2 regions of the Clostridium sp. TJA038 genome follow, and region 1 is predicted to be linked to the other one. Evidence: a T-box and tRNA genes for the amino acid it is inferred to sense, from the RefSeq annotation. Region 1 holds a T-box; the other holds one or more tRNA genes.
What was found. The T-box of region 1 lies ahead of leuS (leucine--tRNA ligase). A T-box ahead of a tRNA ligase gene usually reads a tRNA of that ligase, here a tRNA-Leu.
Positions count from the first base shown of each region.

Region 1 (3,429 bases):
CCTTCAGTATAAGCAAAGCCAAACATTAGATACATTCTAAATACATCTGCACCATATTCTTTTATGTAATCATCAGGAGATATTGTGTTTCCTTTTGATTTACTCATTTTTAATCCATCTGGTCCTAGTATTAATCCTTGATGAGTTAAAGAAGTAAATGGTTCATCAAAGTTTAAGTATCCCATATCTCTTAGGGCTTTAGTTACAAATCTTGCATAAAGAAGATGCATACATGCATGTTCAGGACCACCAACATATTTATCAACTGGTAATATTTTATTTATTATTTCAGGATTAAATGGAGCTTCTGTATTTTTATTATCTGGATATCTTAAATAGTACCATGATGAACATACAAAAGTATCTAAAGTATCAGTTTCTCTTTTTGCTGGTTTTCCACAGTGAGGGCATGTTGTATTTACAAAGGCTTCACTTTTAGCTAATGGAGATTTTCCATCAGGAGCAAATTCAACATCATATGGTAACTCAACTGGTAATTGACTTTCAGGAACAGGTACTATACCACAGTCATCACAATAAACAACAGGAATAGGAGCACCCCAATATCTTTGTCTTGAAACTAACCAGTCTCTTAATCTGAAGTTTACTTTCTTTTCACCAAGTCCCATAGAAGAAAGTTTTTCAACTATTTTTTCTTTAGCTTCCTCTGTAGTTAGACCGTTAAATTCGCCAGAGTTTATTAAAATACCAGCTTCACAGAATGGAAGAGTAGTATTATTTCCTTCTTTATCTTCTATAACTCTATTTATTGGAAGGTTGAATTTTTCTGCAAAAGCAAAATCTCTTTCATCATGAGCTGGAACAGCCATAACAGCACCAGTTCCATAAGTTGCTAATACATAATCGCCAACCCATATAGGAACTTCCTTACCTGTTAATGGATTTATAGCATATGCACCAGTAAATACACCAGTTTTTTCTCTTGAAATAGATTGTCTTTCTATATCTGATTGTTTTTTAGCTTCTTCTTTGTATTCCTCAACAGCTTCTTTTTGTTCCTTTGAAACTATTTTATCTACAAGTGGATTTTCAGGGGCTAAAACAACATAGCTAACACCACATAAAGTATCAACTCTTGTTGTAAATACATCAAAGCTTAAATCACTATCTTTAACTTTAAAGTTAACTTGAGAACCTGTAGACCTTCCTATCCAATGTTTTTGCATAGCAACTGTTTTTTCAGGCCAATCTAAACCATCTAATTTATCTAATAATTCATCAGCGTAATCTGTTATTTTGAAGAACCATTGAGTAAGGTCCTTTTTAGTAACTTCTGTTGAACATCTTTCACAAGCACCATCAACTACTTGTTCATTAGCTAAAACTGTTTGACAGGATGGGCACCAGTTAACAGGAGCTTTTTTTCTATAAGCTAATCCCTTTTCATATAATTTTAAAAATAGCCATTGAGTCCATTTATAATATTCAGGTGAGCAAGTTACAACTTCATTATCCCAGTTAAACATAGCTCCCATAGCTTTTAATTGTTCTTCCATTTTAGCTATATTTTTTATTGTTGAATCTTGTGGGTGTATTCCTGTTTTTATAGCAAAGTTTTCAGCTGGTAAACCAAAAGCATCAAAGCCCATTGGTTGGAATACATTATATCCTTGCATTCTTTTGAATCTAGCCCATGAATCAACTGGTCCATAGTTAAACCAATGTCCTGCATGTAATTGGCTACCTGAAGGGTATGAGAACATTTCTAATACATAAAGTTTTTCCCCTTCTTTATTTGGATCGAATTTATAAATGCCAGATTCGGCCCATTTATCTTGCCATTTTTTATCTATGGCAGTACTATATTTACCCATTAATTAATCCTCCTATAAAGTATATATAATAAAATTTTTTATAAAAAATAAAAAAACCTTTCATCTCTTAAAATTTAAGAGACGAAAGGATATTCGCGGTACCACTCTTATTAGGAAAGTTTTCTTTCCTCACTCGATTTTTTTATAACGGTTTTACCGTATGTGCTTTTTTTCACACATATGCTCCTAGGCAAGTTCATATTATCATAACATTGTGTCACAGCAAACCACAACTCTCTTTAGTCTATGAATTTAATATTACTACTCCTATTCAAAGCTTTTAATAATTCAGTTTTTATATATTATATATCAAAAGTTTTAAACAAGTCAATTAAATTTAAGCTTAAGTTTTGATATTAGCTTTTCATAAATCTTTATCATATGTTTTTCATTACAGTATTTTGTTATTTCATCAAAGGGAATCCACATAACTCCTTTATTTTCATCTAGTTTAGGAGTTAAGATTTCATCTTCATTACATTCTATTAGATAAGTTAAATTAAGATGAAGATGAGAAGATATATATTCTCCGTTTTTTACATGACCATTTACATTTAAAACTTCTAAAGAAAAGGGAGTTTTAAGAAGCACTTTAGGATTTTTAATTCCTGTTTCTTCTTTTAGTTCTTTTAAAGCCGTTTTAAGTGGGATTTCTTCTCCATCTGAATGACCGCCAGTCCATGCCCAAGATTTATATATATTGTGGTAAATCATTAGAAATTTATTTTTTTCTTTATTTATTGCAAAAGCTGAAACAGTTAAATGAAGTATTTTATTTTTTCTTGTTAAAATATATTTAAAAGAGTTTAAAGCATCTAAAAAAACTTCTTTATCTTTTATTTCAACTTCATCAAAGGGAATATAATTTTTTATAGCATAAATATAGTTCATAAAAGTACCTCCTAAATTTACATTTAATTATAACTTAAAAAATATTTTTATTTAAAAATATTTTTGTTAAATATGTCTTTTGTGATAAGAAGAGGTTGTCAATATTATGCATAAAAAATATAATCAAGGAGAGTATTACTTAAAAGAATAAGTTTTTATAGAGAGTATTGATTGGAGGAGATTAAGTGGCACTTAAGGATTCTATACTTAAAATATTAGAGGAAAATAGAGATGAAAGCTTATCAGGGGAAGAATTAGCTAAAAGACTATCTGTATCTAGGGCAGCTATATGGAAAAATATAAAGTCTCTTAGAGAAGAAGGATATAATATTTTAGCAGTTACAAATAAAGGGTATAAACTTACAAAGGAAAATGATTTAATATCAGCAGAAGGAATAAAAATATTTTTAAATAAAGAGTATAGAGAAAATTATATAAAGGTTTATAAGGTTATAGATTCTACTAATCAAGAGGCAAAAAAGCTTTTAATGGATAAGGATATACCAGAGGGAACTGTTTTAATTGCAGAGGAGCAGACTGCTGGAAGAGGAAGGTTTCAAAGAAAATTTTTTTCTCCTTCACAAAAAGGAATTTATATGAGTGTAATTTTAAGACCTAATATAGAACTTTCAAAGGCTATACATATAACTACAGCTACTGCAATTTCAGTTTGTAGGGCAATAGAAAATTTAACTAAGAAAAG
Region 1 is NZ_JBZEFA010000003.1:180,052-183,480, reverse strand. Features, by position in the region: gene leuS (leucine--tRNA ligase) at 1-1,835, opposite strand, end outside; T-box leader at 1,910-2,119, opposite strand; gene AC4FQV_RS07875 (NUDIX hydrolase) at 2,163-2,726, opposite strand; gene AC4FQV_RS07870 (biotin--[acetyl-CoA-carboxylase] ligase) at 2,912-3,429, shown strand, end outside.

Region 2 (3,429 bases), on a different contig from region 1:
TTTATAGTAGTAACTATTCCTACAATAACTCCTAAGGCAAAAATTAAAAGCATAGGAAGATAATCAAAGTTTAAAGTTAAAACAGCTTTAACACCTTTTAAAACTGGTGCATAAAGACCAAATATTAAAAGTAGAGTTGAACCTGATATTCCTGGTAAAACCATTGCTGATATAGCAATCATTCCTGCTAAGAAAACATATATAGCTAAAGGAAAAGAAAACTTATTTAAAACTATACTTGTTCCACTATCTCCACTTGAAGCTGGATTAAAATATGTTATTAATGCAACTACTAAAATCCCTAAAATAGCATATATTATGTATCCATAATTTTTCTTTAATGTTTCCTTATCTTCTTTAATTATTATAGGAATAGAAAATATTATAAATCCAGTAAATAAAGAACTTATCTTATATATTTCCTTATCAAAGATTGAAGAAATAAATAAAACTGATAAAATTAATCCTGTTACCCATCCAATTGCTAATTTTAATAAAAACTTTATAGCATCCTTTTTACTAATGTCAGTTTTCTTTGAAGAGGTTAAAGCATTTAAAGAACTTATAAATTTATTATAAAATCCCATTATAAATGCTATAGTTCCACCAGAAACTCCTGGTACACTATCTGCTAAAGCCATTAAAAAACCTCTTATAAAGTTAATTACATACATAGAAAATCTCCTTTTAATTTTATTTTATTGTTTATTATTTTATTATATCTAATTTTTCATATAATTCTTCTAAGGTTATATTATTTTCATAAAAGTAATTGCTAACCCGTAAATCTCCAACATATCTATAATGCCAGGGTTCATATTCATATCCTGTTATATCCTCTTTTCCCTTCATATATCTTAATATAAAACCATATTTATGAGCATTTTCTAATAGCCATTGTCCTTCCTTTGTATCTTCAAAAGATTTTTCTAATTGAAATCCTATAGACCTTGTTGTAAAATCAACTGCTAATCCTAGTTGATGTTCACTAGCTCCTGGTATGGCAACTAAAGTACTACTTTCACTATTTTCTCTCTTTAAAGCTCTTTTATATAAATAATCTTGTTCTTCATAAGACCTATAAGCACAGGATATATATAAATCTAACCCTTCTTTTTTAGCATCATCAAAAAGTCTTTCTATATCTTCTTTCATAATACTACTTATCTTATTTCTCTCTTCACTTTCTAAACCAACAAAGTTAGCCTTAGGCAATACTAGTTTTTCTATATTATAATCTTTACTTATTAAATTTTCTTTATTAACAAGTTTTAAAAGTCCTTTATCATCTTTTAAGATTTTATCTTTTATATAAATTTCATCTTCCTTAAGATTTTCATAAGAATTTTCTTCATTGACCTTTTCCTCTAAAGTTTCATTTAAAACAGCAACTTCAAAGGCTTTATTTTTATATACTTCATAAAATCTACCACTAAAAAAACTAATTAATAAAATTATAAAAAAAGCTAATATTTTTATATATCTTTTTATTCTCAAGAAAATATACCTCCAACTTTAAACATAATCTTTTAAATTATTTCCAAAATTAAAGATATATAAACTTAAAAATATAAATTTATTTATATTATAAAATAAATTTATTTATATTTGTTAAAAATTATTAAAGTTTAAAGTAATTTAAAAAGTAAATAAATAATAAATATATAAAAAAACACCTGACAAAATCAGGTGTTTGGTGCCGAAAACGGGACTCGAACCCGTACGAGTATTAGCCCGGCGGATTTTGAGTCCGCTGCGTCTGCCAATTCCGCCACTTCGGCTTGAACATTTTAATTATACATTACCCTCCTTTCATTGTCAATATTTCCAATTAAACTAGCTTTTAAAAAACTTATCATAGTATTTATTTTTTGTAATATAAATTATAAGAGTATAAATTTGCCTTAGGAGAATAGATTATGAACGAACTTTTAAACCTATTTATCTATATAGATGAATATTTAATAAAAAGTCTTTCCTCTGTATATTTAAATGGATATATAGATATATACACTTCTAAAAAAATTTGTGATAATACCTTATCTGGTAGAATTCATTCAGATGAAAATAATAAATTATTTTTTGGAGAAGGGAAAAATAAAATATATAATAAAGGCTTTAAAACTAGTAATAAATCAAGAGATTTCAATAAAACAAATTATTACGGAAATAATAAAAGTATAGAAAATAGACTTTTTGGAAGAACAGAAGAAGAAATCAAAAGAATTTATACCTCCTTTGAAATTCACAATAAACTTTTAAAAAAAATGACTAATTCTAAGGCTATTAAAGATATTGACGCCTCTAGTTTTAAAGATACTAATATTTGCGAAGGAGATTTTTTAAAAATAAAAGGCTCTTTAATAGAAAACTCCTTAAACTCTTACTTAGATTCTTTAATTAATTTAATAGAAGCCTTTCCACTAAAGGACTTAGACTTTCTTCTAAAAGATACCTCTTTAGAAAAATTAAATTTTTCTATTATATTAAATTTACTAAAAAATATAAAATCTAAATTTACCTTAAACTCTACAGAAGATATGATTTTATCCTGTGTAGATTATAATGCTATAATAAATGTTAATTCAAAATACTTTTTAAATGGTGATTTTTACGCCTTTCATAAATCAAATATCAATGTATTAGGAAAGGTTATTAAAATATGCAACAATGAAGAAGATATAAATCTATTTAGAAAAGTAAATCAAGAAGATTATCATATAGAACTTTTAAAAGCTATAAGCCCCTATTTTGAAGTATTAAGAAAACTTAATATTCCCCTACCTAAATGTCCAGTTACTAAAATAAAAGGACCTAGTATTTTAATCCTTCCTATAAGCATGTATTTTTAAAAAAAAGACCTTCTAAAAAATATTAGAAGGTCTTTTTTTATTTAGCTATTATTTCTACTCCATCTTCTGTAACTAAAACAGTATGCTCCCATTGTGCTGAAAGAGAACCATCCATAGTTAATGCTGTCCAATCATTATCAGCATCTACAAAGACATCATACTTTCCTTCATTTATCATAGGTTCTATAGTAAATACCATTCCCGGTACTAAAACCATACCTTCTCCTGCATCTCCATAATGGTATACAAAAGGGTCTTCATGGAATTTTAATCCTACTCCATGACCTCCAAAATCTCTAACTACTGAATATCCATTTTCCTTTGCATGTTTTTCAATGGCATATCCTATATCTCCTAAAAATCCCCAAGGTTTAACTGCCTTAATTCCTTCTTCTAAACATTCCTTAGCAACTCTTACTAATTTTTTTGCATTCTCACTAGCTTCTCCAATAATAAACATTCTTGAAGCATCTGAATAGTATCCATTATATATAGTAGATACATCTACATTTATTATATCTCCTTCCTTAAGAATTATATTCTCATCAGGAATACCATGACAAACTTCATCATTTAT
Region 2 is NZ_JBZEFA010000001.1:828,237-831,665, reverse strand. Features, by position in the region: gene AC4FQV_RS03965 (DUF368 domain-containing protein) at 1-674, opposite strand, end outside; gene AC4FQV_RS03960 (M15 family metallopeptidase) at 709-1,497, opposite strand; tRNA gene AC4FQV_RS03955 (tRNA-Leu) at 1,695-1,781, opposite strand; gene AC4FQV_RS03950 (DUF6414 family protein) at 1,920-2,852, shown strand; gene AC4FQV_RS03945 (methionyl aminopeptidase) at 2,890-3,429, opposite strand, start outside.
Region 2: it encodes a tRNA-Leu, which carries the amino acid that the T-box ahead of leuS (leucine--tRNA ligase) is inferred to sense. The anticodon was not compared.